4 regions of the Lysinibacillus sp. PWR01 genome follow, and region 2 is predicted to be linked to each of the others. Evidence: riboswitches for the same ligand, from Rfam matches in the RefSeq annotation. Region 2 holds a riboswitch; each other region holds the start of a gene.
The links. Region 2 has a riboswitch for cobalamin ahead of ACEVFT_RS18570 (ABC transporter substrate-binding protein). Riboswitches for the same ligand answer to the same signal wherever they lie in the genome.
Positions count from the first base shown of each region.

Region 1: it holds a riboswitch for cobalamin, as region 2 does, so the genes downstream of both, ACEVFT_RS22235 (ABC transporter substrate-binding protein) here and ACEVFT_RS18570 (ABC transporter substrate-binding protein) in region 2, are expected to answer to the same signal.
Region 3: it holds a riboswitch for cobalamin, as region 2 does, so the genes downstream of both, ACEVFT_RS06310 ((2Fe-2S) ferredoxin domain-containing protein) here and ACEVFT_RS18570 (ABC transporter substrate-binding protein) in region 2, are expected to answer to the same signal.
Region 4: it holds a riboswitch for cobalamin, as region 2 does, so the genes downstream of both, mmgD (citrate synthase) here and ACEVFT_RS18570 (ABC transporter substrate-binding protein) in region 2, are expected to answer to the same signal.

Region 1 is NZ_JBHERJ010000096.1:26,872-34,537, forward strand. Features, by position in the region: gene ACEVFT_RS22220 (amino acid oxidase) at 1-133, shown strand, start outside; gene ACEVFT_RS22225 (S9 family peptidase) at 199-2,187, opposite strand; gene ACEVFT_RS22230 (precorrin-3B methylase) at 2,259-2,936, opposite strand; gene ACEVFT_RS22235 (ABC transporter substrate-binding protein) at 2,988-3,980, opposite strand; cobalamin riboswitch at 4,144-4,330, opposite strand; gene ACEVFT_RS22240 (GTP-binding protein) at 4,489-6,426, shown strand; gene ACEVFT_RS22245 (hypothetical protein) at 6,792-7,547, opposite strand.
Region 2 is NZ_JBHERJ010000083.1:15,702-23,367, forward strand. Features, by position in the region: gene ACEVFT_RS18560 (adenosylcobinamide amidohydrolase) at 1-895, opposite strand, end outside; gene ACEVFT_RS18565 (FecCD family ABC transporter permease) at 892-1,893, opposite strand; gene ACEVFT_RS18570 (ABC transporter substrate-binding protein) at 1,890-2,849, opposite strand; cobalamin riboswitch at 2,986-3,169, opposite strand; gene ACEVFT_RS18575 (acyl-CoA dehydrogenase family protein) at 3,227-4,894, opposite strand; gene ACEVFT_RS18580 (class I adenylate-forming enzyme family protein) at 4,896-6,398, opposite strand; gene ACEVFT_RS18585 (MerR family transcriptional regulator) at 6,391-6,780, opposite strand; gene ACEVFT_RS18590 (hypothetical protein) at 6,746-6,988, opposite strand; gene argS (arginine--tRNA ligase) at 7,034-7,666, opposite strand, start outside.
Region 3 is NZ_JBHERJ010000041.1:12,750-20,415, forward strand. Features, by position in the region: gene ACEVFT_RS06285 (S8 family serine peptidase) at 1-241, opposite strand, end outside; gene ACEVFT_RS06290 (energy-coupling factor ABC transporter ATP-binding protein) at 931-1,767, opposite strand; gene cbiQ (cobalt ECF transporter T component CbiQ) at 1,764-2,537, opposite strand; gene ACEVFT_RS06300 (energy-coupling factor ABC transporter substrate-binding protein) at 2,543-2,815, opposite strand; gene ACEVFT_RS06305 (energy-coupling factor ABC transporter permease) at 2,819-3,565, opposite strand; cobalamin riboswitch at 3,714-3,898, opposite strand; cobalamin riboswitch at 4,151-4,332, shown strand; gene ACEVFT_RS06310 ((2Fe-2S) ferredoxin domain-containing protein) at 4,478-4,849, shown strand; gene cobJ (precorrin-3B C(17)-methyltransferase) at 4,854-6,521, shown strand; gene ACEVFT_RS06320 (sirohydrochlorin chelatase) at 6,536-7,411, shown strand; gene cobK (precorrin-6A reductase) at 7,408-7,666, shown strand, end outside.
Region 4 is NZ_JBHERJ010000073.1:178,146-185,811, forward strand. Features, by position in the region: gene ACEVFT_RS15615 (acyl-CoA dehydrogenase family protein) at 1-1,287, opposite strand, end outside; gene prpB (methylisocitrate lyase) at 1,330-2,244, opposite strand; gene prpD (2-methylcitrate dehydratase) at 2,309-3,742, opposite strand; gene mmgD (citrate synthase) at 3,841-4,962, opposite strand; cobalamin riboswitch at 5,154-5,349, opposite strand; gene ACEVFT_RS15635 (NUDIX hydrolase) at 5,597-6,082, shown strand; gene ACEVFT_RS15640 (hypothetical protein) at 6,138-6,419, opposite strand; gene ACEVFT_RS15645 (SHOCT-like domain-containing protein) at 6,429-6,815, opposite strand; gene ACEVFT_RS15650 (DUF2089 domain-containing protein) at 6,829-7,194, opposite strand; gene ACEVFT_RS15655 (ABC transporter ATP-binding protein) at 7,385-7,666, opposite strand, start outside.

The DNA.
Region 1 (7,666 bases), on a different contig from region 2:
CGGTTCTCATACAACCATTTATTTATATGATCATGATGCAAATCGAGAAGATGTTTGGTATTTCTATACGAAAGATGAAAAAGGGTTAGATATCCTTTACAAAGAGATTTTTCAAACGATTGAAACGTTATAAACAATCATACGGGGCTTTTCTATTAAAAATAGCCTAAGAAGATATGCTCTTCTTAGGCCACCCTATTATAGATATTTCACAAACCAATCACGAATATATTCAAGTCGATTAATTCGTAATGTGGGCTTGCCGCTCCTTGATAGTTCATGATTCGCCTCAGGGAAACGAACGAATTTTGTTTCTTTTTTCCGATACTTTAAGGCGATAAATAATTGTTCTGCCTGCTCAATTGGACAACGATAGTCTTTTTCACCATGTAAAATCAATAATGGTGTCTCCACATTGTCTACATACTTCAGCGGTGAATGATGCCATAGCTTCTCTATATCATCGAGTCCTGCTTGAATTTGCCAGTCTGTAAAGTAATAGCCGATATCACTGACACCCGCAAAGCTAATCCAGTTTGAAATGGAGCGCTGCGTCACAGCCGCTTTAAAGCGATTTGTATGGCCCACAATCCAGTTGGTCATAAAACCACCATAGCTTCCACCTGTTACACCAAGACGGTCTTGGTCAATAAAATCATAGTGCTCCAAAGCGTAGTCTACCGCTGCCATTAAGTCTGCATAATCATTGCCACCGTAATCGCCACGTACTGCATCCACAAATTTTTGGCCATAGCCATGACTACCACGCGGATTAGTATAAAGCACTGCAAAGCCTTGTGCAGCAAGAATTTGAAATTCATTAAAGTAGGTGTTGCCATACATCGCATGTGGACCACCATGGATTTCAAGAATAAGAGGATACTTCTTCCCTGCTTCATAGCCAACTGGCTTCATGATCCAGCCATTGACCTTCCAGCCTTCAGCGCCTTCCAATTCAATACTTTCGGGAACAGCTAATGTTTTGGTCTTTAAAAATTCTTCATTAATTGACGTCAACTGTTCTTTGTCACCTGTTTTTAGGTTTACATAAAACAAATCGCCTGGGTTTGTCGTTGTGCTAATCGCTACAATAGCCTGATCGTTTTGCGGATCAAGTGAAAAGCCATAGACATATTGATCATCATGAATCGCTGGGTAAATTTCGCCATCTATATTTCCGAAATAAATCGCCGCATTGCCATGATCTGTGACTTGGAAGTAGAAGCTATGATTATCATTCATCCATTGCACGCGTGGTGACGCTACCCCTTGTAGGAAATCACCGATGACAAAATCACCGACAGGCGCATCGAATTCACTTGTTACACAGTTTAGCAGTTTTTGCTCCATGTCATATATCCATAGCTTCGCTTGTGTGGCATTTTCAAATTCACGCTCTCCGCCTACAAAAGAAAGGAATCGGCTATTCGGAGACCAAGCCGTTTGGTAATATGCACCAGATCCTTCTGTTAGCTTGCGGCTCTGTTTAGTTTCTAAATCCAATAAATAGATATCCACATTAAATGAGAAATCCAAATCCTCCGCTTTATCGGCTAAGTACGTAAGGTATTTGCCATCTGGCGACCATGTACCGAGATGGAAGTACTCTTTTCCCTCCGTCACTTGCTCTAGCTCTCCTGATTCCACATTGACAAGGGCAATATGAACAAACTGCTCCATATCAATAAATCCACTAGCATCCGATTTGTGCTTCATTTTCTCGATTTCTAGTGGCTTGAGTTCTTTGTCCTTTTTCTTCTCATCCTCCGCTTTATCTTGGATGGTTTCATCTTTCCCTAGGACGACTGAAAAAGCAATTTTCTTGCCACATGGGGACCAGACAGGGGATGTTGCCCCATTTTTACAATGTGTCAGCTGTTTTGCCTCTCCACCTGCTTTCGATAGCACATAAATTTGCGATTTACCTGTTCTCGTTGACAAAAACGCAACTCGGCTGCCATCTGGTGACCAAACAGGGGAACTTGTTCTATCCTCACCAAATGTCCATTGCTGTGGCGTTTTGTCCTTCAAGTTTATGTAAAATAAATTCGAGATATAGTCGTTTTTCTTCTCGTCCATACGAGTCTCTACATAAACTACCTCAGTTCCATCGGGTGATAGCTGTGGATCTGCTACTGATTTTAAGTGATAAAGATCTTCTGGTTGAATCCCTTGTTTCGATGTCATGTTCTTGCTCCTTTGTATTGTAATTTTCTGTGCCTTACTACAATACTTCGACACCCTAAGTAATATTCCTGCTATTTAATAGAATTTTTTACTAGTTCCCAATATTCTGCGGACTTTGTTCTGCGATAAAATTTATAAAAGGGTTCATTCGGGCGAGCATGCTCTTTATAAAGGCCTATCATGTGCAATAAAAAATCTTCAATGTGCTCGACACCTACCCTTTTAGCGAACAATGTGCCAGCCTGTGCCTTTGCCCCCATCGGCACAGCACCTAAATAGACATCAAAGCTTTCCTGCTGATACACGAGCCCAATATCATCATAGACTGCATTGTAGCAGGCAGATGCACAGCCATTGATATTGACACGTACTCTTGCAGGTACCTTGATCCCCTCTAAAGCATGATAAAGATGTTCAGTTATCGGAGCAGCCTCCATTTTCTCACCATCACAAAAATCGCAAGCCTTCATGGCAATAATGGAACCAGAGGGCGCAACATAAAGACCCGCTTCCTGTAAGGCTTGCACAGCTTCTGTCGCATCGCTCGTTGGAATGGATACGAGAATACTATAGGAGGCGGAATACTTAATCGCACCCTTTTCGCCAGCAATTTCGGCTATTTTTTGAAATTGCGCTGGCGTATAATGCTTATTGATAATGCCAGGGCTAACTGCTAGACGGGTAAATTCACCCTCACGGTTTAGTGTTTCAAATGTTTGATCTGGTACGTTTTTTTGAAATGCGTTCATTGATATCGCTCCTTATGAAAAAGGAGCTAGCAAAGCGCTAGCTCGAATGGTTTAAAAGTTTTCAGGATAGAAGCCCTTCGCTAAAATTTCAATGGCCTCTGCAGCACGAACCCCTTCAGACGCTGCTGAAAGTGGCAGGATGACAAAGTGATCATTCTTGACAGCTTCCATCTCCTTTAATGCTGGATCATTTTTTAAGAATTGGATCTTTTGTTCGGCCGTTGTTTCACCATAATCAATCACGACAACAACCTCTGGATTGCGGTCTACTGCATCTTCCTTCGACACAGTTGTCCAGCCTGATTCCACATCACCAAAGATATTTTGACCGCCCGCGATTGTCACTAGCTCATTCATAAAGTTTTGACCAGCTGTAAATACATCCTTTTCACCGCTATCAAACACAAGAACACGTAATTTTTCGCTATCTTTTGGTAATTTAGCTTGTACTGCCTCTACATCTTTTGTCATTTGCTCAATTAAAGCTTCGCCACGATCCTCGATACGGAAAATCTTCGCGATATTGCGAATATCAGTGAAAATATCTTCTAATGTTGGTTTTGTCATGTTAGAAGCCGTATGTAAATACGTATGAATGCCTAATTCTTCAAGCTCCTCTGGTGTGCCAACGCCCTTTTCACCAAAACCACTTTTCCAGCCTGCATATAGGAAATCTGCCTCGGCATCAATCACTTGCTCCTTCGTTGGGTATTGGTCAGAAAGCACAGGGACTTTATCGTATGCCTCTTGTAGTGGCTCATAGATTTTATCATCTAAGTAAGCCGTCCCAACCATAGAATCCTCTAAGCCAAGCGCCAGCATGATTTCTGTCACATGCTGATTTAAGCTAATCGCTTTCGTAGGTGCTTCCTTATATGTTTGGGTTGTGTCATTATTTTCAATGGTTACTTCTGTTGCTGCCTCAGATGGCTCAACCTTTTCACCTTGTGCTGCTGATTCAGTTTTGTCCTTTGCATTACAAGCCCCTAAAATAGCGACTAAGGCAATGATCATCATCAGCCATATACTTTTCCATTTCTTCATGTCCTTTTCTCCTTTGTTGTTAAAATATAGAAAGAAATCAGAGACTTCTTTGCTACCAAGGTGGTTGGAAGGGCATAAAAAAACCCTCTTGTCGCCAAGAGAGTAGCATAGTGAAAAAACGGTATCATAACCTTCATCACTATCCCCATCCTCGTGGTTCTTAGTCAAAAAACACATACTGGCAGGTATCCTGGCTTAGGTTCATCATCTATACGCCTTCCCATAGCTTTACTACAGTGGCATGCTGTATAGACTCTCCATTTACAGTTGCGGGACAGCATCGGAATTGCACCGATTTCCCTTTTAAGCAAATGACAAATGCCATTTGCACCAATACGTTCTATTATGGTCAATACTATTGATAGACTAGCGTAGTATGACGCTAATTATGCAATCATCACTATATTAGCACTATTTCGACAAAAATACGAACTATTTTACAAGAATTATATATGCGAGTATTCTGTTACAATGAAAAGATAGCAATCTATAGAAACGAGGATTTCTTATGTACAAAACAATCGGTGTACTTGCGCATGTGGATGCAGGGAAAACGACCTTCTCTGAGCAAGTGCTTTTTCATACAAATAGTATTCAAGCCCGTGGTCGAGTCGATCATCAGGATACCTTTCTTGATAATCATGAGCTAGAGCGCAGGCGTGGGATTACGATCTTTGCCGAGCAAGGTCGCATGAGCATTGGCGATGATACATACACATTGATTGATACACCAGGGCATGTCGATTTCTCCCCTGAGATGGAGCGTGCCATTCGTGTGATGGATTATGCCATTATTATCATTAGCGCTGTCGAAGGGATACAAGGCCATACTGAAACGGTGTGGCAGCTTTTACGTAAATACCATGTCCCTACCTTCTTCTTTATCAATAAAACGGATCGTGAAGGAGCAAATGTAGGAGCTGTCATGAGCCAGCTTCGTAAAGATTGCTCTCAGCATGTGTTGTTCGTCGATGAACCGCTGCGAGCAGATTATGTGTCAAATAGCATCATGGAATGGCTGGCTGAACATGATGAAGAAATGCTTGATGCCTTTTTGAGTGAGTCATTGGAACACGGACAATGTCTTGCTCAGCTACAGGCTATGATTAAAAACGAGTGTGCTTTCCCCTGCTTTACAGGCTCTGCCTTAAAGGATGAGGGCATTCAGGAATTTCTTGACCAACTTCCCCTGTTAACTGTGACCCAATTTGACCAGAATGCCCCGTTTGAGGGAGAGGTTTTTAAAATTCGTCATGATGGGCATCAGCGTTTAACCTTTATGAAGGCTGTCAAGGGCTCCTTACATGTGCGGGATGAATTTTCATTTGGTGAAGTGACGGAAAAAGTGACAGAAATTCGCCTTTATAATGGCAATCGCTTTGAGACCGTTCAACAGGTTGAAGCAGGAGAGATTTTCGCTGTGAAAGGGCTGAGTCAGGCAAACATTGGAGATCGAATCGGTACAACGACGCTAACACAGCCCTATGAGCTTGTCCCAACGCTACAGGCAAAGGTTCAATATGCGGGCGATCAGCATATCAAGGAAGTGCTACAGATTTTCCGTTTACTTGAAGCAGAAGAGCCTTCTTTACGTGTCGTTTGGCAGGAAAAGTTTCAGGAAATCCATGTCCATATTATGGGCGTCATTCAATTGGAGGTCCTGACAGAGGTATTAATGAAACGTTTTTCATTAGCCGTCTCCTTTGGCGAGCCGCAAATTTTATATATGGAGACCATTGCGACGACGGTGACAGGCTATGGCCATTTCGAGCCACTCAAGCATTATGCGGAAGTTCATTTATTAATGGAGCCAAATCCACGTGGAACCGGCAATACCTTCAGCAATGCCTGTCATGCAGATCATTTATCCGTAGGCAATCAGCGCCTTGTTGAAAAACACCTGTTTGAGCGTGATCATCATGGCTTACTTACAGGCTTCCCTGTAACAAATGTTCATTTTACACTGCTAACAGGTCGCGGGCATAATGAACATACATCGGGCGGCGATTTCCGAGAAGCTAGTTTCCGTGCGCTGCGCCAGGGACTAGAGCAAGCCCAAAATGTTCTACTTGAACCCTATTATCGTTTTAAAATGAAGGCTTCAAACGACTTTATCGGCCGCATGATGACTGACATTCAGCAAGCAGCAGGCACATTCGATGACCCGATATTATCCGAAACAGATGTGGTGCTAACAGGTCGCGCGCCCGTTGCCACTTTAATGAGCTACAGCACAACCTTTGCTGCCTATACAAATGGGAAAGGTGCACTCACACTCCAATTCGATGGCTATGATATGTGTCATAATACAGAGGAAGTAATTGCACAGATTGGCTACGATAAAAATGCCGACCCTGAATATAGTTCCTCCAGTATTTTTTGTGCAAAAGGCAAAGGATATACGGTTCCGTGGCATGAAGCACAGGCAGCCATGCATTGTTTGTAGGGCTGCTCGCTCGGAGGCGTTTTGCCTGCTTTCGCGGGTATTCGTCGCTCAAGCGCGAGTATTTCACTTGCTTCCGCGGGTATTCGTCGCTCAAGCGCGGGTATTTCACTTGCTTCCGCGGGTATTCATTGCTCAAGCGCGAGTATTTCACTTGCTTCCGCGGGTATTTCTTGCTTGAACGTGAATATATTTCGATCCTGCATTTAAATGAAAGAGGCTGGGACAGAACTCGATTATTTTGAAAAATAACGAAAACAGATAATAACTTTTTCGCTTCAATGAGTAGAGTGTTCCTTCCTAAATCAAAAAAATGTTAGACCCAAATGCAATCGGTCTAACATTTTTTCTTTTTGTCCCAGCCTCTTTTATAGTGCACCGACGGCTTTCTTTGTTGGTTTGTCCATCAAATAAGCGGGTTCTACTATCACGTAGTCATGCTTGTTCGTAAAATCAATCAGTACCTTGCCTGGGCGACTTTTTAAAATTTGTAGATGATCAATTAAGTGCAGTAAGAGCTCGTGCCCATTGCCGCGTGGATGCCAGTTGAAGTGATAATCATTTAACGCTTGCACCGCTTCAATAAACTGGGCATATTCCTGCTGCACGAATGCGATGAGTTTGTCATGGTGAGGTGCCAAATCGTGTAAATATGTTTCATAAAAGCGCATGACAATCGAGCATAATAAGTCATTGACACGAGCGGCACTTAAAACAGGCTTTGGCTCCAATGTTAGACGATCAAGGTTAGGCTTTGCGCGTGTTGAATCAATGCGCGTAATTAAGTGATACGCTTCCCCATTGACTTCATAGACAATCGGATTGGTCGGCATATACATCATAAAATGATTGGTCTTTGTTTTCAGTTCATCTGTTAATGCTGCTTTTGCCAATAGATGACCATCCGCACCCCCATTTTGTATCCAAATAATTTCTTTATTATATAAGATTTGTTCAAAGAAGCGATCGTTGCGAATCAACTTCGTTGCTAATAATTGATCGATCAGCGATTCGACCACCATTCTTGTTTTCGCTTTCTTGGCAACTTCTGTGCGTGGTTGCTTACAAATGTTCATATCTTCATAAGGCGTTTCCAGCGTTGTCGTTACATGAATATTCGTCATACGTGCATCCCCTTTGCGTACATATTTTCAAAACAAAAAGGACTCCCTACGTTTTGAGGAAATCCTTCGCTTTATCTTCTTTCATCACACAATGCCAAACAAACCCTAAGTATGTGTGA
Region 2 (7,666 bases):
CCGGGTTATGAACGGCAGAGGATACGGTCTTCAAAGGAAGCTCTGATGTAAGTTGAATATAGTGTTCCGTTATCATAAAATGCTCTTTTTTAATGACAGCTCGCTGTTGGTAGTCAGTTGCTGCAGGCATCATTGTAATTTGCGGTTTTGGTATTTCAGGGTGTGCATATGTAGTCACCCGTGCTTGATAAACTTCTTCAATTTGGGAGGCAATTAATACTTCATGTGGTGCCCCAAGTGCTCTCACTTGCCCACTCTCCATGAGTAACAATTCATCGCAATAAAGCGAGGCTAGATTCATATCGTGTAGTACCATAACAACCGTTAAACCACATTCCATCGCTTCCTTCCGAACCATGTCTAAAATTTGACGTTGGTGTGCAATGTCTAAATGATTAGTTGGCTCATCCAGTAATAGAATTTCTGCTGTTTGAGCTAAGGCCTGTGCTACAAACACTCTTTGTTGTTCACCGCCAGATAAAAATTCCATAGGCGTATGCTCATATCGCTTTACACCTGTTTGAAGCATGGCATGTTGAACAGCCTGCTCATCTTGTGCAGACCAACTTGAGAAAAAGCCTGTTTGATGCGGGTAGCGCCCTAGTGAAACTGCCTCTCTCACACTATTCGAGAAAGCATTTGCATGAAGCTGTGGTAATACAGCCATCTTTTTCGCCAAAGCACGAGCATTATAAGAAAGAATATTTTGTCCATCAATCGAAATAGTTCCAGCAGTAGCTGGTAAAATACCACTCATTACTTTTAATAATGTGGATTTCCCGCTACCATTCGGCCCTAGAATACCAAGAATTTTCCCTTTTTCAACAGTAAAACTAATGTCCTTGACGATTGGTACATCTTCATAGCCACCTGATAGATATTCAACAACAATCATGCCCGTACCCCCTTGCTTCTTCGCTGCTTATAAAAAATAAAGGAGAAAACTGGTGCTCCAATAAAAGCCGTAATAACACCAATTGGTAGCTCTCTTGGCACAATGATTGTCCGTGCTACTAAGTCGCAAATAATGAGTAATGTTGCACCATTGAAAAAAGATAATGGTAATAAGTGGCGATGATCAGAACCCCAAATCATCCTTGTCATATGCGGCACCACTAATCCTACAAAGCCAATTGTGCCAGAAACCGCTACAGCTGCTCCGGTTAGCATGGAGCCACCTGCTAATATCAAATATTTACTACGCTTCACATTAACACCTAAATGTTTTGCTCGCTCTTCACCATACAACAAAACATTTAGCTCTCGTCTTTGCGTCCATAGCATAATTGAACCTACAATAACAAATGGAATGATCATTTGGACATATGGCCAACCACGCATCGATACAGAACCAAGTAACCACCCTATTACCTGACGTAATTCTTCACCAGATAAAGCAATCATTAATGAAATAAGGGAACCTAAAAATGAACTAAAAATAACACCTGTTAATATCAATGTTTCCATTTTCAATGAACGGTCTACGAGTCTAGCAAAGCTCATGACAACTACCATCGTGATGATAGCACCGATCATACTGAAGGTTGGTAGAGCATACAAACCGACGACAGGGATAGAAATACTGAAAAAGATTGTTATAACAGCACCAACAGAAGCCCCTGATGAAACCCCTAGTGTGTATGGATCTGCTAATGGGTTTTTTAATAAACCTTGGAATGCGGCTCCAGCAATAGCTAGAGATGCCCCCACTAGTCCTGCTAACAACACGCGAGGCAAGCGAATTTTCCAAAGGATATTGGCGGCTGTTTCATCAGCCGCCTTATTCCACAATACTTCTAATGGAATATGAACTGAGCCTATCGCTACGCCACACCAGATGCTAATAAGAAGAAGCGTACATGTTAGTGCATAGGCTAGTGCTATTTTTTTCACTTAAATACCTCAGGATAGATCGCTTTTGCTAATTCTTCTAGACCTTCTGCTAAACGTGGTCCTTGACGACTCGTTGTACTTTCATCTACCTGTACAATCGCATTATTTTTTACGGCATTAATAGTATCAAAGCCCGCACGTTTTGGTATTTTCGTTAAAATATCTGGTACATAATGATATGTCACCACAATGACATCTGGATTTTTTGCGATAATTTGTTCTGCATCAATTTTATACCAATTATCACCATCTACAGCTACATTCTCTGCATTGATCATTTCAAGCATTGCGTTCATAAATGTGCCATTGCCAGCTGTATAAATATCTGGCTCATCCGATGCTTCGACTAACACTTTTTTTGGTTCAACATCCTTGACTTTAGTCAAAACTTCTTCTACTTTGGCCTTCATATTAGCAACAATTTTTTCAGCCTCTGGTAATTTCCCTGTAGCACGACCAAGTTGCTCAATTGTCGTATATGTTTCATTAAAGTCTTGTGCATTTCTTACTACAAACACTTTCAAACCTGCTGATTCAAGCTGTGCAATAGCCTCTTCTGATAGAGACATGCTAGATTCGTGTGAAAAAACGATATCTGGTTTTAAGGCAATAATTTTTTCAATATCGTATTCCATTCCGCCAACCTTATCTTTCTCAGTTGCCTCTGGTGGATAATCGTCGTTGTCAGTAACACCAACTATTTCATCATTTAAACCAAGTCCAAAAAGGATTTCAGTGTTACTTGGAATAAGTGAAACAATTTTCTCAGGAGGTGCTTCAAGAGTAATGTCCTTGCCAAGGGCATCTGTTATAGTCATTGGGAATGTTGCTTCATCCTGTGCTGTTTCTTGCTGTGTTTGCTGCTCAGTAGCTGGCTTGCTAGCTTCTTGTCCACAAGCAGCTAGCAAGCCTACTGCTAAAAATGCTGATAATCCTATTTTCCAAAATTTCTTCATGTGAATCCTCCTTCGTTGATCCGTGCGACATTTCACTTTATTCTGCATCAAAATAAAACCCCTCATCTGAATGATGAGGGGGCAAAATCGCACCAAAAAAACTGATACAAAATCCACCACCCTATCCTCGTAGGTTGTCATGTCTGTTATAAAGGCAGGTCTCCTGGCTTGTGCTCCTTGCGATTTTTCAAGCCTTCCCGAAATCTTCAGTGGCATCATTTGAAAAAAACTCACACTTACAGTGGCGGGACCGCATCGGAATTACACCGATTTCCCTTTTCACTTTACTTAAGTAAAGAACCTTTACAATATTCAGTTGATTTCATTATACATGAAAATGAAAGAAGTCGCCTCCATTCAAGACGACTCCCAAGCTATTATACAATTTCAGAAAAATATTGAACTGTCTTCATTCGAGCACCCATTTCTCTTAATGACCACGTCTGCTCTAAATAAACGTCCGCTAGTTTTTCATATTTCCCACCAAATTTATGTGCCCATTCAACTGCTACGACACTTTCATAAAGATGAGCCATTTTTTTCGCCATATCTTTTGCTTCAAATGTTTTCGTTGCCGCGTCTAAAGCGCTAAAAATTTGTAGTTTCACAGCCATATTCGCCAATTGTTCTTTAACGATTTGTACTAACGAGCTGTTAGCTAATTTTTCTAAGCGTTCCTCCATCTCCTGTACAAACAGTTCATGTGCATGAAACTTATCTACTAACCGAATGAGTTCTAAGGCCAAAATATTAGCCGTCCCCTCCCACACCGTCAACACTTGTGCGTCTCTTAATAAGCGGGGCGTTACAAAGTCTTCGATATAGCCATTACCTCCGTGTAATTCAATTGCCTCACTAGCATAATGAACGGCTTGCTCTGCTGTTTCCTTTTTCATAATGGCAATATATAAACGATTCATAATAAGGTCTTGCTGTGTTCCCTGTCCACTCGTCACTTTATCGTATAATTGAATAAGATCAAAAACTGTCGCTACTTCCACATGCAACTTAGCCGCAAATTTACCTAAAGTATCCTGAACCATAGGGTATTGTGTTAAAGGCTTGCCAAATGCATAACGATTGGTTACGTAATGTTTTGCCTCTAAAAAGCCACGACGCATAATGCCAATTGAAGCTACTGCATTACAAATTCTTGAGAGATTTAGTGCTTCTAGCATGTAATAAATCCCTTTATTTTGCTCCCCTACAACATAGGCAAGTGCACCATCAAATTCTACCTCACCTGAAGGAACTGCTCGAACGCCTAACTTATCTTTCAGTCGGCGAATACGAAGATGATTGGCTGTTCCATCTTCTTTGTGCCAAGGAACTGCAAACAACGTTAAGCCTTTGGAACCTGCTGGCGCATCTTCTAGTCGTGCCAACACCATCGCTACTCCACACATGCCCGCATTAGATGCGAAGTATTTTTCACCATATAGGCGATACGCAGCGCCATCCTTTCTCGCCTCCACAACATTCGCGCCAACGTCTGAGCCTCCTTGACGTTCTGTTAAAAATGTCGCACCTTCATATAACTCTGTGTCACCTGTTGCACAAACATGAGGTAAGAAACGCTGCTTCACCTCTTCATCCGCATAATGATCTAATAGGTAGGCAGTAGCCATCGTCAATGTCACGGGACAATAAAAACCAGGCTCTGCATGAGACAATAAGTAACCTTGCGCAAAGCTATAAACATAATTCCCCTTGTGACCTAGCTGTGGAATATCCTTGTGCACATAGCCGACAATACCCGTATTATATGTCTCTTCAATCGTTTTCTTATAGCCATCATTGACCCAAACCTCTGATATCTCTTCACCATAGGCATCATACCTTTGAAGGCGAGGCTCCCCCTGCCGATCTGTATACTTTGCCCTCACATCAATGTCACCTGCACATAGCTCTCCAAAATCTGTTAACTCTCGATGGGCATAGGACAAAAACTCTTTATCTAACATCATTTCTAATATTTTTTGAAGCGTTTCATCCTCTGTATAAAAGTTCGTAGTACGCATTTCTTCTTGTTGTAATACTTTCATGCTATCTCACCTCTTGCCCCTTCAAAGATTGTTTTAATATTTTACCTGATGCATTGCGTGGTAGCGCTTCCACTTTTTCGAAAATACGTGGTATTTTAAACTTTGCCAGATGTTCCTCTAAATAAGCTTTCAGCGCTTCCTCATCAATGTCTTGTTTAGCGGAATATACTGCCTTTACAGTTTCCCCCCATTGTGGATGGGGTACACCAATCACAGCAACCTCGAATATCCCTTCAAAGCCTAATAAGCAATCTTCAATTTCTTTCGGATAAATGTTGACACCACCCGAAATAATGACATCCTTTTTACGATCAACAATCCAAATAAAACCATCTTCATCCTTACGAGCTAAATCTCCTGTTTTTAACCAACCGTCAATGAAGGCCGCATTCGTTGCCACTTCATCCTTATAGTAGCCAAGCATATTGCCCTCACCTAACAAAACAATTTCTCCTACTTCGCCAACATTTACATCTTCTCCGTTGTCATTCACAATACGCAACTCTGTACCAAGCGGCGCCCGCTGCCCTATACTTCCAGCCTTTGTTTCATGCTCCTTGCCAAATAATAATGAACCACTTGGTCCCGCCTCTGTTAATCCATATACACAAGTTAAATTATTTGTTCGGAATGCCTGCTGAATGAAATGAACTTCATTTTGGGATAATGGCGCCCCACCATACACCCACCATTTCATTGAAGACAAATCAGCCGATTGTAATCTTGGCATCTGTGCCGTTAATAAATAAGCAACAGGTGCACCAAAGAAATGCGTGGTTTTCTCCTGTTCAATGGCATCAATGAATAAATCAGGTGTAAAAGTTGGTATTAACACATTTGTTGAGCCTACCAATACGCCTGCCATTAAAAATAAATGCAATGGCGCCGAGTGTGTTAATGGCATCATGAGCAAAATACGGCTCTCAGGCTTTACCTCCATTTCAACAGCAATCATTTGTGCCACTGTTAAAATATTACGATAGCTAAATAACACACCCTTTGGTTTGCCTGTTGTACCAGATGTATACAAAATCGTGGAAGGGTCATCTTCATGCAGCTGGCAATCAATCAGTTGTGTACTAGCATTTTGAAGCATTGTTTCATATTGAAGCCAACCCACTTTTTCTTGACCTGTTTTAATTTTTACCGGGATCACAGCTAGCTGTTCAACTGCGGCAAAAATAGCCTCATGAACAACAATTGCCTTCGCTTCTGCATGCTGCGCCACATATTCTACTTCCTGCAATGTAAATTTCGCATTGACTGGCACAACAATCGCTCCGATACGCTGAATAGCAAAGTAACTGACAACAAACTCTAAAACGTTTGGCATGAAGATGATTACCTTATCACCCTGCCTTACTCCCTGCTCTAGCAAAGCATGACTGAAACGTGTCACCTGCTCATCTAAATCTTGATAGGTAACGCTTCTGCCATGACAAATAACGGCTTCATTTTTCGGATACTTACGGGCATTACGTGCTAATAAATTGGAACTATTCATCGTGCATCTCTCCCTTTAAAGTCGCTAATTTTTCACTAAACATGCCATGCATTTGTTGTAATTCATGTTTCATCTGCGTCAGCTCAGCTATTTTACTCTCAATCTCTTGAATTTTTTGTTCTCCGTATTCAACCGTTCGTTCTAATTGCTGAATTCCCGAGCGATCAAAATCAAATAGTAAAACCATCTCTTTGATTTCCTCCAGAGAAAATCCATAACGCTTGCCTCTGAAAATAAGCTTGAGCTTCGCCAATTCTTTTTTGGAAAAGGTTCGTTGATTGGTAGATGAGCGATGAGGACAAAGAAGCCCAAGTTCCTCATAATAACGAATTGTCCGTGTAGATACATTAAACTCCTTTGCTACCTCCTGAATCGTCTTCAAAGCCATCTCCCCCTTTCCTAATTGGCAACAGTATACCATTGACGTTAACGTAAACTTCAACAAAATTTTCGAAATTAACAGAAAAATAAAGTTTGAAACAGCTAATATTCCACGGTCTATCCGTTTCTCGAGTCTTTCTATCCGTCACTTTTACGGTTATATCCGCCACTTGTAGAACTTTATCGTTCACTTTCAGCCTTCTATCCATTAAAAAAGCCCCTAACACATTTCATGTTAGGCGCTTAAAAAGGTATTACATTTTTTCCGGTGCAGATACACCAATTAAACGTAGTGCATTCGCAATTGTTGTGCGGACAGCCGTAATTAACGCTAAACGAGCCTCTGTTAACTCTTTGTTTGAAGCATCTAAAACTTTTTCTGCATTATAGAAACTATGGAATGCAGCTGCTGTTTCTTGAATATAGTTTGCGATACGGTGTGGTGTACGGTGTTTCGCTGCTTCCGCTACCACTCTCGGGAAATCGCCAATCTTTTTCAATAAATCAATTTCTTTTTCTGCTGTTAACAGATTGAGATGTTCTGTTGTAGCAGCAAAGCCTTGTTCATTTGCTGAACGTAAAATAGACGAAATACGTGCATGCGCATATTGTGCATAGTACACAGGGTTTTCATTCGATTGTGAGACAGCAAGGTCAAGATCAAAGTCCATATGAGAATCGCCCGCTGTTTTGACAAAGAAGTAACGAACTGCATCAAGGCCAACCTCTTCTACAAGCTCACGCATTGTTACTGCGTTCCCTGTACGTTTAGACATTTTGAATTTTTCACCGTTTTTATAAAGCTGAACCATTTGAATAACTTCCACTTCTAACGTATCGCGATCATAGCCAAGTGCTTGAATCGCTGCTTTCATACGTGGAATATA
Region 3 (7,666 bases), on a different contig from region 2:
GAATAGAACGGATGACTTTGGAGCCAATTTTTTTATGTACGTTTTTATCAAGACCTGAATGCTTGATAACAATTGTATCCTTACTCATCCATTTTTCTTCATTTTTCTCTGTTTGTTTCGCACTGTTTGCCAGCACGTTCTTTGCTTTATGCTGGGGTGCCTCAGCAAATGCAGAAGCAGCAGGCACCATGAGTGCAGCGGATGCTACAACAGCGACTGATTTTTTATACCAACTTTTCAATTGTTATCTCTCCTTGGTGTTATAAATTAAATCTTGACTATACTAATACGGATAAAGATTAGAAAAGTTTCGTAATGGAGGAAAATTTTTCTTCGCTACTTTAACTTTTGGTGGGTATAACGAAAAAACGGACAGTTAAACATTGTCCGTTTTTCTTAGTGTTGAAAAACAAAACTGTCAATTGAAAGGTAGAAATGGATTTCCGTTGCAGGCTACTTGCTTTCCTGTGGGCGAGTGCCGAATCGCTTTCTCCGCTACCGCTCCGTGCAGGGCTTCGCCTGTCTCGCGATCCCACGGGAGTCAAGTAGCCTTCCACTTCAACCCACTGACTTTTTAGCAAAGGTTTTCAAATAAAGTGAAGGTGTTCACGACTCTTTAGGAAGAGGTGTTGTCACGCATCACTTCTCCACATTGAAAATAAGAGCCTATCCTCTCTAAGAATACAAATAATGGGCGATATGATCGCTATGCTACTATGAAAAAAAGTAAAGACACATTGCAGCATGGTTGATTGGAGTGGAGCCAGCGTCACAGAGGAGACCCTGGAACGAACGTTAGTGAGTGAAGCGGCTCATCGGACGCCCCCTGGAAAGGACGCTGGCGGAACGGAAATCAACCCCTCACCTTGCCAAGTTGCTTTTTCTGCCGTTGACATCAGCTTTTTCGGATACCTCACATTATGAAAAGCTTTAGATCTGTTCGATTAATTGTTGTAATTCATTTTTGGAGCGGGGGATTGTGATGTTTTCCTGCAATAGCTTCTTTTTTTGTAAGGCCATGACCATCTCAAAAATCCATGGCCGTTCAAGATGTGCGCGTTTTAATAATTCTTCTTCATAAAACAAGGCGATTGGATCGCCGTTATAAATAATTTTTCCTGCTTCCATGACGATCATTAGATCTGCCCATTCATAGGCGAGAGGAATGTCATGAGTTGCTAGTAAAATGGTTCTCTCACCATCTTTTAATTTGGCTAAGTATTGTAATACTTGTGTAGCATAATAATTATCAAGACCTGCCGTTGGTTCGTCTAATAAAAGGACAGAGGGCTCCATCGCTAAAACACCTGCCATCGCCACACGCTTTTTCTGACCTACGCTTAGAAAATGAATGGGTTTATCGAGCAAATCTTCCACTTCGGTTTGCGCAACGGCCCATGCTATTTTTTCTTCCATTTTTTCAGTAGACCAGCCGAGGTTCAATGGTCCAAATGCTATATCTTGCTTGACGGTCCCTGAAAAAAGCTGATGATCTGCATTCTGAAAGACAATGCCTACCTGCTGACGTAGAACTTTTAAAGCTTTTCGACTATATTCTAGTCCGTTGCCTTCGAATAAAATCGTCCCAGCTGTAGGTTTCAAAATACCATTAAGATGCTGAAACAAAGTCGATTTTCCTGCGCCATTATGCCCGAGTATGGCGATTTTTTTCCCTTTTGGAATGTCTAATGTAATATCTGACAACGCTTTCGTACCATCTGCATAGGCATATGATAATTGGTTGAGTTCAAAATAAAATGCTGTCATGTGAAATACCCTCCATATACGATGAGGACTAGTAATATTGCTGCCATACCTAGCCAATTTTTCTTGCTATAGGAGCCCACCTCTTGCCAGTAGACGGCCTCGCCACCACGTGATTGCATGGCATTGTTGAGCTCCCGACTACGTTGAAACATTTCCACAAATAATGCCACAATGAGCATGGAGACAGAGCGTAGCCATTGCAACGGTGAATGGTAGCCGAGACGCGCTTGCTGGGCTAGATGGATATTTTGCATACTTTCTAAAAACATAAAAATAAAACGATAGGTTAGTTCAACGAGTTCAACCAATAAAGAGGGGAGTCGCCATTGTCGTAGCACATAACATATTCCTTGTACAGAAGTGGTTAGAATTAAAAAGTATAAACAACTAATACTGCCCAGAACGACAAAGAACAGCTGCTGCGCTAATAGCACACTTGCGTTCCCAATGAAAACAGTCCAATTCGTCCATGTATAAGACCAAATATGGGCAGGTAGTGCATTGGTTGACGGTGTAATGGAAAGTAAAATAGATACGAGACTTGTGAATAAGAAAAATCCAGGTAGCAATAATAACTTGGCATAGTATGTAAGCGGAATTTTTGCACCTAAAATGATAAAAGCACTCATTACAAAAAATGTAATGAGTGAAAGTCGTTCATCTCTCATGATGAGCGTTATGAGAAGTATTCCAAGTGAAAATATCATTTTTTCTAGCGGATGAACAGACGCTAGCTTATTAAGATAGGCATACTTATCAATGAGTAACATAATGGTTAACCTTCTTTATGTTTGCCACGCATATAGCCGATGAAGTAGCCAATAAAGCCAGCTCCAATAGCTGCCTGTAGCACGAATAATAAGCTTTCGATTTCACCGCTTGGTGGCTCCCATAGGCTTTCGAACCATGGTTCATATTCCGCATTGATTTCACCAATGGCTGCTTCTGCCTCTCCATCAGCACCACCAAATTCAGCACCTTTTTGTATGAACAATGGAATGATGGCTAACAACACAACAATTGCTAATAGCAATAAAATTTTTTTCATCTGTTAATGTGCCTCCTTTGTTGAGAAAACACGTAAAGTTTTTAATTCGCTAATATTGTATTTTTTCAAGAAATTCATCACAATGACCGTTAAAATCCCTTCACTCACCGCTAAAGGAATTTGAGTTAAGGCAAAAATACCTGCAAACTTTGTAAAGGATGCCATAAAGCCTCCAACTTCTGAAGGGAAGGCTAGTGCTAGTTGTACAGAAGTCACAACATATGTACCTAAATCACCAAGCATAGCTGCGAAAAATACGGCTAGTGAAAATGACAAACCTACTTTTTGTGCTCCTTTAAAGACAAAGTAAGCAATAAAAGGACCTACAATAGCCATCGAAAAGGCGTTCGCCCCTAAAGTCGTGATTCCTCCATGTGCTAATAATAAAGATTGGAATAATAAAACGATTGTTCCAATTACACTCATGGCTAGAGGGCCAAAGAGAACTGTCCCAAGTCCAACACCAGTTGGGTGAGAGCAGCTACCTGTAACAGAAGGGATTTTTAAGGCAGATAGCACAAAAGCAAAGGCTCCTGAAAGCCCTAAAAGCATCTTTGTTTCAGGATTTTCATCAATTGTTTTGCGAATAGAGCGCAATCCTAGAACTATAAAAGGAATAGAGATGACCCACCAAAAAATCGCCCATTCGATTGGCAAAAAACCTTCCATGATATGCATCGCAAAGGCACGTTTTGGCACAATTAAAAAGGCCAATAAAAAATAACTAAGTTTCCACCATGAAAATTTCAAAAAGCTTTCCTCCTAACTAATTAATAGATTTTTAGAATGTAGCGTGCGTAAATAAAAAAGCACTTCTCCGTTGGTGGAAAAGTGCATAGCTAAAAAAGCAAATAACATTCTCATCTGCTAAGCCGCACACCTATCCTCGTAGGCTGAAACGATCACCTATTTTTCGGCAGGTCTCCTGGCTCTAGTTCAATACTTTATAGGTCTTCCCATCCGTTGGACAGTGACATATTCTATAAAGCTCCCTATTACAGTGGCGGGACCGCGCCGGACTCAAACCGGCTTCCCTTTTAAGCAAAATGCCAAGCATTTTACACCGAAAAACATTCAATTGTGAGATTTCACGACAAAGTGTAACATGATTTTCCATAAATATGCTATACCTTTTTATAAAATTTTTTTAATTAAAGGTCAACAGCGAATATTCTGATAATATTCATTGTGCTAATGATGGATATTGTATAAATTTTATACCCCAGTTCACTTCAAAATTGATAAATTTGTCATAAATTTTTAAAGAAATATTGAAATTTTAAAATAATAAGATATGATTAAGACAGTTTTCTATTTAAAATACTAATAAAAATTTCATATAAAACGTCAATAAGTGCTCGAATAGCTCGAGATAATAGGGAAATTGGTGAAAATCCAATACAGCCCCCGCTACTGTAATAGCTGATGAAATCGCAAAGCCACTGGTGCAAGCTTGGGAAGGTGCGACTGTAAAATGAAGCTTAAGTCAGGAAACCTGCTTATTTGATTGTGCATGCAAACTTTTCGGAGGGAGAAGTTGAAGCGGAAGCGAGTACCTTTATTTCATGCTATTCGTTTTTATTTGGCTTCTACAAAACCTTTACTCTTCGTTTAGAGTAAAGGTTTTTCTTTTTCCAGAAAGCAAATGAGGGGAGACAGAAGATGACAACATGGAATTTAGAGGGGATGAAAACACATCTCTTTATTTGCAATGGCAGTAGTTGCATGAATAAGGATGGTGAGGAAATTACTTTAGCCATTCGAGATGAAATACAGCGACAAGCACTCGATCAAGAAATACATACGACAAGAACGCGCTGTAATGGACGATGCAAGGATGCCTGTGTGGTAATCGCCTACCCTCAAGGGAATTGGTATCGTGTGCCATCAACAGAGCATGCTAGGACACTAGTACAAGATTTACATCATGAATCCTTATACAACGAACATGTCTTTACACTTCGTGAAGGTACATTACAGCGTACTGCTCAAACAACAGCCATTAAAGGGATTGAAAAGGTGAAAGAGGGGTAACAACATGGCGCAAAAAGGAAAAATTTTCGTAGTAGGCTTTGGACCTGGAGATTTTAAGCATATTACGACACGTGCAGTAGAAGCTTTACAACAAAGTGATATGATTATAGGCTACAAAACCTATGTAGAGCTGATTCAAGATTTAGTTAGTGCGAAATCGATTGTTAGCACAGGCATGACAGAAGAGGTGTCCCGTGCGCAGGAAGCCGTTCGTCAAGCAGAGGCAGGGAGCATTGTCTCGGTGATTTCGAGTGGTGATGCAGGCGTTTATGGCATGGCGGGATTAGTGTATGAGGTGTTAATCGAGCTAGGCTGGACAGAAGCAACAGGAATTGAAGTAGAAATTGTTCCTGGTATTTCTGCGATTAATTCATGTGCGAGCATACTTGGTGCACCCATTATGCATGATGCTTGTACAATCAGTTTAAGTGACCATCTAACACCTTGGAATTTGATTGCAAAGCGTGTCGAGGCAGCTGCGATGGCAGATTTTGTCATCGCATTATACAATCCTAAAAGTGGTCGCCGTACAAGACAAATTGTCGAAGCTCAGCGAATTCTCTTAGAATATCGTTCGCCAGACACACCAGTAGGGCTTGTGAAAAGTGCGTATCGAGAACGTCAAGAAGTGACCATGACAACGCTAGCAGAAATGCTAGAACATGATATTGGTATGCTGACAACTGTCATTATCGGGAATTCATCAACATTTTTCTATGACAATAAGATGATTACGCCACGCGGTTACCAACGTAAATATACCCTGGGGGAAGAAAAACAACCATTACGTCCACATCAACGTTTGCGTGAAGAAAATGAACCTTGGGCAATGAATCAAGAGACAGGAACAGCAAGAAATGACTTTACAGCTGATCCTAATGCAGGGCGCTTTAATAAACCCAGTATAGCCGCTACGCCAAAGCCGAAAAAAACAGCACTTGAAATGGCTACAGCGGCACTCGCAATGGTGAAAGGGACAAACGCAGTCAACGTAACACCGAAGCTTGTACAGCAAAAAATAGAATCTATTTTTGAATTAGCAGTGAGCCCAGGTGTGGCCAATAAGTTTTTTACTCCTCAGCAAATGCTGACGTTAGCAGAGGTCGTTGGGGAAGAGGGGACGATGGAATATACACCAGATCATCAAATTCATTTAAAAATACCAACGACTGCCCCTGAACAGATCACAGAGAAATTGCAGGAAGTAGGCTTTTTATTAGCACCGATTGGTGATGTGCTATCTCTAAAAGCTTGTGATTTTTGCTATGGTGAAAAGGCTGATTCGATACCATACGCCGAAGAAATACAAGAAAAACTTGGTGGCATGTCTTTACCGAAAACATTAAATATTGGCTTTAATGGCTGTGGTATGGCCTGTTATCGAGCTGTATTTGATGATATTGGCATCGTCTACCGTAAAAGTAAATTTGATGTCTTTATTGGAGCGAAGCCAGTTGGTCGTACGGCTCACGCAGCACAGCCTGTTGTAGAAGGGTTGGAGCCTGATCAGCTGATTCCACTCATTACAGATATTATTGAAGAATACCAAGCAAATGCTCATCCAAATGAACGCTTGTTTAAATATTTTAAACGTGTGAAAAAGATACTGCATTTTACGTATCAAGATATGTCTTCCAAAATAAAAGTAGAGCCAGCTCCGTGCGGCGACTAGTAAGGGGTAAAGAGATGAAAGCTATTTTATTTGTCGGCCATGGGAGCCGTTTAGCAGCAGGAAATGATGAGGTTCGTACTTTTATCGAACAAATGACACCGCGTATTGACGAACAATTTTTAGTGGAAACTTGTTTCCTTGAATTTGCTTCACCTAACATTGAAGAAGGTATTACAAACTGTGTGAAAAAGGGAGCTACAGAGGTTCATGTGATTCCAATCATTTTACTTCATGCAGGCCATTCAAAACTGCATATTCCAGCAGAAATCGAGCATGCGCGTGAGCATTATCCAACGATTACATTCACATATGGTCAAACAATTGGCATCCATGATGAAATCTTTGCTATTTTACAAGATCGCTTAGCTGAAATTGGCTTTAATTCAGAACAAGAGCAGCAAGACACAGCTATTTTATTGATTGCACGAGGTGGCAGTGATCCATCTGCTAATGGCGATTTTTATAAAATCACACGACTTTTATGGGAAAAACTACCTGTGAAATACGTGGAAAGTGCTTTTATGGGTGTCACAGATCCACGAGTTGAAGAAGGAATTGAACGTTGTGTCAAACTAGGTGCAAAAAAAATCATCATGTTACCTTACTTTTTATTCACAGGCATTTTGATGGAACGTATGAATGGCATGTGTGAGAAGTTTAATGAACTTTATCCAGACTGTGATATTCAAATTGCTAACTATTTTGGCTACCATGAACGTTTACAAAATGTTCTATTAGAGCGTATTGAACAGGCGGTCAACGGTACATCAACAGGTATGCAAGATCTAGAAGACTATCGTGCCTATGCGGCAGTACATGGACATGCACATCATCATCACCATCATGATCATGACCATCACCACCATCATGAAGAGGAGCCGGTAAAATGATTTTCATGTTAGCGGGGACGAGTGATGCAAGAGATTTAGCCCTTGCATTACAAAGCGCAGGTCATGCGGTGACAGCTACGGTCGTCACCGAATCGGCAGCCTCAAGTCTTGCTGACGTTGGCCTGCCACATTTAATTGGTCGACTGACGGCTGAGGAAATGGCGACCATTATGACAGAGCAAGGCTATCAATTGGTGGTAGATGCCTCTCACCCATTTGCGGAGGAGGCATCTAAAAATGCAATGGCAGCGGCGA
Region 4 (7,666 bases), on a different contig from region 2:
GTTGGAAAGCTGGATGTATTGCTGATTTATTTCAGCTGTCTTATAGGCTTCAGGCGCATTATACGTAGAAGGTGCGAGTGTATATTTTTTATATAACATTTTCGCAATGGTTAAACGATTGATTTCGTTTGTCCCTTCAAAAATACGGCTAATCCTCGCATCACGATACAATCGTTCTACCTCATAATCTTGCATATAGCCATAGCCACCATGTATTTGTACAGCTTCATCTACAATTTTGCCAAGGGCTTCTGAGCAATTAACTTTATTAAGGGCGCATTCCAAAGCGAAATCGGCTATTTTATGAACCATCGACTCTTTACTAGCTAACTCAATCGCATCATCCATTTCTCCAGCTGTCCGATAGGCAGCACTTTCAGCCCCATATATCGAAATGGCCATGTCCGCTAGCTTTTCCTGTATCATAGTAAAATCAACAATTGGCTTGTGAAATTGCTTCCGTTCCTTCCCGTAATTCACAGCTAATTGTAGAGCCTGTTTGGCAGTGCCAATGTTGGAGAAAGCTAGCTTTAGACGTGCCATATTCAATATATTCATCGCCACTTTATGGCCTTTTCCAACCTCGCCAAGTACATTATCCCTCGGTACGCTAACATCTTCTAATATAAGGGTAGCCGTCGAAGATCCCTTAATGCCCATCTTCTCTTCTTCCTGTCCCACAGATACCCCTGTAAAGGTACGCTCTACAATGAAAGCAGTCATGCCTTCACTTGTTTTGGCAAAAACAACAAAGATATCTGCTAGCTGCGCATTGGTAATCCATTGCTTTTCACCGTTTAAGATCCATGCAGAGCCATCTCCATTTAAAATCGCATTTGTTTTGGGATGTAATGCATCTGAACCTGCGTCTGGCTCAGTCAGTGCGTAGGCTCCAATCCATTCACCTGAGGCCAACTTTGGTAAGTATCTGTGCTTTTGTGACGCATCTCCAAAATAGACATAGGGCAATGTGCCGACTCCTGCATGAATATTGTAAGAGACACTAAATGAGCCGCCATAGCCCATTTTTTCTGCAACGAGCCCTGAAATTTTTTTATTGAGTGCCAGCCCCCCATAGTCTTCGGGTATCTCAATGGCTAGTAAACCAAGGTCACCTGCTTTTTGAAATAACTGACGAGTAACTTCATATTGATGCTTTTCAATAGCTGTAGTATTAGGTGAGACATCCTGTTTAATGAAGAGCTCTGCCGTTTTTGCGATAAGCTCTTCCTCATCTTGAAAGTCCTCTGGTGTAAAGATGGTCATTTTGTCCTCTAGTTTATCCATACTAGCCCTCCTTGAAAGAAAAGGAGAAAAACAACTTTTCTCCTACTTTATTTCCTCTTTCGGTAAGATGGTTTTCGCCAACTCACTATCTAAATCTTCAAATTTGTAATAGGAAATGGTTTCATATAATTCACTTCTCGTTTGCATATCCTCAATAGCATCTTTCTGAGTTCCTGTGTTTTTTATTAAGGTAAACACTTGCTCATAGGCTTTGGCTGCAACTCTCATGGATGTAACGGGATAAATCACCATCGAATAGCCCATTTTTTCAAACTCCTTAGCGGTATAATAAGGCGTTTGTCCAAATTCAGTCATATTAGCTAATAAGGGAGCATCCAGCTCACGGGCAAATTGTTTAAACTCTTTTTCTGTTTGTAACGCCTCTGGAAAAATAGCATCTGCCCCAGCTGCTACATAGGCTTTAGCTCTTAAGATAGCCTGTTCTAAGCCCTCTACAGACCTCGCATCTGTGCGGGCAACAATCACTAAAGTAGGGGCTATTTGCTTAATCATCTTTATTTTTTGTATCATTTCCTCCTGGGAAACAAGCGTTTTTCCATTCAAGTGACCACATTTTTTTGGAAGATTTTGATCTTCTAGCTGTACAGCAGCAACCCCTGCCTCTATCATTTCACGCGCTGTACGGGCAACGTTTAGTACACCACCGAAGCCAGTATCGATATCCACGAGCATTGGTAAATTCGTAGCACGAATAATATCGTTCGCTCGCTGCGCCACTTCATTGGAATAAATCATTCCTAAATCAGGTAAGCCTCTGCTGGCCGTGTAGGCAGCTCCAGAAAGATACAATGCCTCAAAGCCAACTTTTTTAGCCATTAAACCTGCCATTGCATCATGAGCGCCTGGTATTTGCAAAATCGTTGAACGATTAATGAGCGCTTGAAATTGCTCAGCCAGTTGTTTTTGTGTTATCGCTTCATTTACAATCCACGCCATCTATAAAAACCCCCTAATAATCAATGATGCCTCGCCATAAGTACGTCCAGAATCGCCTAGAAAGTTAAACAAATAAATTAACAAATTCATGGACGGCACTATTTTCAAGAAGCTCTTGATTAGCACAAACCTCATTAATTTTACGTAATTGTTTTTGTGAATAATGGGTACTGATGTTTTGCTGGAATTTATCAATGATTTGAGGGAATGCTTCCTCACGACGGAAACGGTGTCCTAAAGGATATTCACACTCAATAAGCTCAGATGATGTGCCGTCGTTGTAATAAACTTGAACAGCATTGGCAATCGAACGTTTTTCAGGATCTAGGTAATCGATTGTATATTGAGCGTTTTCCACAATCACCATTTTATTTCTTAACTCATCGATACGAGGATCTGCTGCCACATCATCTTCATAGTGATTTGCAATAATATCACCAAAGATAAGTCCGATAGCTGTAATATATTGAAGGCAGTGATCGCGATCAGCTGGATTAAGAAGAGGCCCTTCTTTATCAATAATTCGTATTGCTGATTCATGTGTCGTAATTTGAATGCGTTCAATGTCCTGTAAACGATTTTTCACTTCATGGTGTAAATGAACGGCACATTCAGCAGCTGTTTGTGCATGGAATTCAGCTGGATAAGAAACCTTGAATAGTACATTTTCCATCACATAAGATGTCAGTGGTCTAGCAAGCTTTAATTCTTGTTTATTAAAGAGAACGTCTTGGAATCCCCAGCCTGGTGCAGATAAGGCCGTTGCGTAGCCCATTTCACCTTTTACAGCCATCATCGCTAACTGCACTGCTCTACTTGTTGCATCACCAGCAGCCCATGATTTTCTAGAACCTGTATTCGGTGCATGGCGATATGTTCGTAGGCTTGAATTATCAATCCAGGCATTGGACAATGCATTGACAATTTCCTGATGCGTGCCTCCTAATGCCTTTGTCACAACAGCTGTTGTTGCAATTTTGACAAACAGAACATGATCTAGCCCAACACGATTTAAGCTATTTTCTAGTGCTAAAATCCCTTGTATTTCATGTGCTTGAATCATCATTTCTAAAACATCTTTCACTTTAAGAGGCGCCTTCCCCTCTACCACACGCACGCGACTTAAATAATCTGCCACAGCTAATATGCCACCTAAATTATCAGATGGATGCCCCCATTCAGCCGCAAGCCAAGTATCGTTGTAATCTAACCAACGAATCATACACCCGATATTAAAAGCGCCTTTTACTGGATCAAGAACATAAGAAGTTCCAGGAACACGTGTACCATTAGGAACGACTGTGCCTGGTACTACTGGACCAAGAAGCTTCGTGCATTCAGGATATTGTAAGGCCAAAATGCCACAGCCTAAAGTATCCAATAGAACATAGCGTGCCGTTTCGTATGCCTCTTCACTTGTAATCTTTGTATTTAGTACATAATCCGCAATATCTGTAAGTAATTGATCTGTCTTCGTTATGTCATTTGTTTTAATCATCTATATCTTCCTTTCAAGGCTTAAGTTTGATATACTAGTATGCTGATGGGCATTGGTCAGAATGCCCATTAGCTTTATGGCGAGTTGTTAAAACTTGATTATACCGACAATTTTTCAAGGTTATGACGCTCGCCAATATAATTGACACGAGGTCTAAATAATCGATTATTGTCATGCTGCTCAATCACATGGGCACATAAGCCAATTGTTCGTGAGCCAAAGAAGATTGGCGTATAGATTTCAATCGGCAAACCAAGCATGTAGTACACGGGTGCTGCATAATAATCTAAATTTGGATACAACCCTTTCTCCTGTACCATCACTTTTTCACCAGCTTCACACATGTGATATAAGCGATCATCCCCTTGCTCCAAACATAATTTGTGCAAGGCTTCTTTCATAATTTGCGCTCTTGGGTCCATCTTTTTCATATAGACACGGTGGCCAAAGCCCATAATCTTTTCTTTACTTTGTAGCTTGTTTTTCAACAATGCTTCAAAGCCTTCTACTGTTTTGGCTTCAAGAAGCATGTACATGACTGCCTCGTTAGCCCCTCCATGTAAATTCCCTTTCAACGATGCGACAGCTCCCGTTAAAGCGCCATACAAATCAGATTGTGTAGAAGCAATGACACGAGCTGCAAATGTCGAATTTGGCATCTCATGCTCACTATATAAAACGAGTGACTGATCAAAAATTTCTTCTTCTAACGCAGTTGGCTTTCTGCCCGTAATCATGTAATAAAAATTGGCACTATAGGAAAGTTGACTATCCGGCTCGACAGCTTCTTGTCCATTTAATACACGATAGCTATTTGCTACGATGTTGGGCATACCACCTAAAAGTCTATATGCTCGCGATAAATTCATTTCAGTCGAACGATCATTGATGTGCTGATCAAAGCCTGCTAAAACGGAAATTCCTGTTCTAAGCCCATCCATCGCATGTGTTTCATTGGGCAATAGCTTAAAAATTTGAAATAGTTCTTGTGGAACCTGATAATGAGCTTTCAATTTGTCCTGTAGATCAGCCTGTTGCTCGGTAGTTGGTATTTCTCCATGCAGCAATAAGTAAACAATATCTAAATACGAATATCGCTGAGATAATTCAATCAAGTCATAACCTCGAATAACTATTTGACTTCCTACAGTGTCTAAAAAAGATAGCTTTGTTTCAGCGGCAATGATTCCATCAAGACCTGGTGAATAATTTAACTCCATTTAATGACAGCCCCTTTGTTTAATTATTCTTGTAAGCGTTACCATTCAAACACGACAGAACAACAAAAAAACAACTCCTATCCCTTTCTAGAAGTTGTTAATCTACAAAAGCATGACAGACCAAAAAAACAGTGAATTTACATGAATTCACAATCATGCAGTAGCTAACACCTCCCTATCCTCGTAGGTCAATTGATGCTTTTTTCGTGGCAGGTCTCCTGACTTATGATCAACGCTCCCATAACACCTTCCCATTTTGACAAACAAAACAGTGGCTTTGTTTTCGAGCTCCTAAATACAGTTGCGGGACAGTGTTGGACTCTCACCAACTTCCCTTTTAATCAAATAGAATCAACTCCCATTTGAACCACCAAAATTTAGCATATTCAATTTGTCTTTTTACCTTAACATAGAGTTTTCAAAACAATCAATATAGGTAAAATTCAGAAAAGACTGATTATAAAAAGCTATTTTTCATCTTTGATGAACTATTCTGCGTTTTTTAGCAATATTTTGTACAAAAAAAGATTGTGCATCTATCCCAATACATCCAATTTTAAGCATCACAAGGAAAATAGAGGTTTTTAAAGGAAGAAAGGCGAATCGTTATTTATGATCTATAGGAGGAGCTAATATGGGGTATATTACAGAATTAAGGAAACACATCGGTAGTAGACCAATTATCAGTATTGGGGCGACCATTCTTGTGGTTAACGATGACAAGCAAATTCTCTTTCAACATCGATCAGATACGTTGGATTGGGGATTACCTGGCGGTGCATTGGAACTAGGCGAAACGTTAGAAGAAGCTGCTGCTCGTGAGCTTCATGAAGAAACAGGACTTGTAGCGAATGAATTTGACTTGGTGGGTGTTTTTTCAGGGCCAGATTATTATTTCCGATATCCAAATGGGGATGAAGTCTATACAGTTATTCATCTTTATATTGCGAAAAATGTAAGGGGTATATTGGAGATAAAGGATGATGAGAGCTTGAAACTTACCTATTTCAGTAAAAATGAGCTACCAGATCAACTTGAGAAAAGAACGAAACTGCTATTAAACAATCTGGAAGATACATTGTGGGATTTCGATAGTTCTTTTGCAAAGGATATTCTTTAAATAACAAAGAGCATGCTTTTTATTCAAACATGCTCTAATCATTCTTTGTTGGGTATTATAGTCTAACCTTAACCTCAGTCCCGTCCTGAGCTTTGACATCGACTAGCACGAGCCCTTTATAATTTTGTAGTTCCTTGATAATCGGCTTGAGCATTTCTTTGTCGATGAGCGGAAAGGTAAAGTCTATTTTCTTTTGATCGAAGTATGCCTTTGTCCACTTATTGACTTGTTGCTGAATCCATTTGGAAGTTACAATGGAGAGGACAATGGTTAGCACAGCATAGGGAACAGGGACGGTAAAGCGAACGTCTTTTGCTTTCACTTTTACATGCATCATTCGTCGCCTCTATTCAATGAAGACTGCAACGGTATCTCCGTTTGCCGATTTTATATCTACAATTTGTCCATCTAGTTCATTTTCGATCGCTTCAAGAAGAAGATTGATGTCGATATCTTTCACGTATTTTTCCGATTGTGGAATACTCGCTGCGATGCTGTGTCCAGCCATGAGTACGGCTTTGACAAGTTTAATCGGCAAATTCACCGTGACATTATCATTTTCGGTGGATACAACACGGACCTTTAATGTTTTATCTAAATACTTTGTTTTTTCCACAAACTTGTTTCCTGATTCCTCTTTCTGTTGTAACACTTGAATCAGCTCTGAACCTTTATCCGCATCAATTTTCCCCTCTTGAATCATGGTTAACACTTTTGTAATTTCCTCTTTCATGGTCCATTCCTCCCTATTCGTCTTTTAAAAGCTTTATGGCTTCATCCGTTGTGATTTCGCCATTTTCCAACATGCTTACAATTTTTTTCTCGTCTATTTCATTTTTCTTCTTTTGAGCATAGCCAAGGGATGAAATAATGTCGTTTAGCTTGCCTCGAACTGTTGGATACGAAACCCCCAGTTCCTTTTCAACCTCTTTAATGTTTCCTCGACAGGTTAAAAATACTTCCACAAAATGAAGCTGATCGTTTGATAAAGATGCGAGCTTAGATAATTCAAATTCATTTTCAATCGTCGTGTGACAATGAGAACACTGTAACTTGGTAATTTTCAAAGTTTTACTGCAGACAGGGCAATTTGTGATTACTTGATAAGCCATAGTGAACTCCTTCCTTTAAGTTAAGTTGATTATATAACAAAGAATTTAAAGAAGTAAATAATAAAAATTAATTATTTGAATCAAAATATAAATAAAGTTAATTTTATAATTGATATTATTAATTTTATTTCTGTATTGCTTTAATAATTAAGAAAACCCCATTTTGAATTTTTCAAAATGGAGTTTCTGTTTAATTTGGTCTATCCTTCTTTTTTCTTTCTCGCGGGTGTGATGGCAAAATAGCATTGTATAATTCTTGTGAAGCGGGATGCTGATATACTCCATCCTTCCCAATCTCCTCCACGAGCTGGCCATGCTGCATCACTAGGATGCGATCTGACATAAAACGTGTGGCTTGTAAATCATGTGAAATGAATATATAAGCAAGCTGTAGCTCTTTTTGCAGTGATTGTAATAGTTCTATAATCGTCTTTTGCAAAATCATATCAAGACTACTAATGGCTTCATCTAA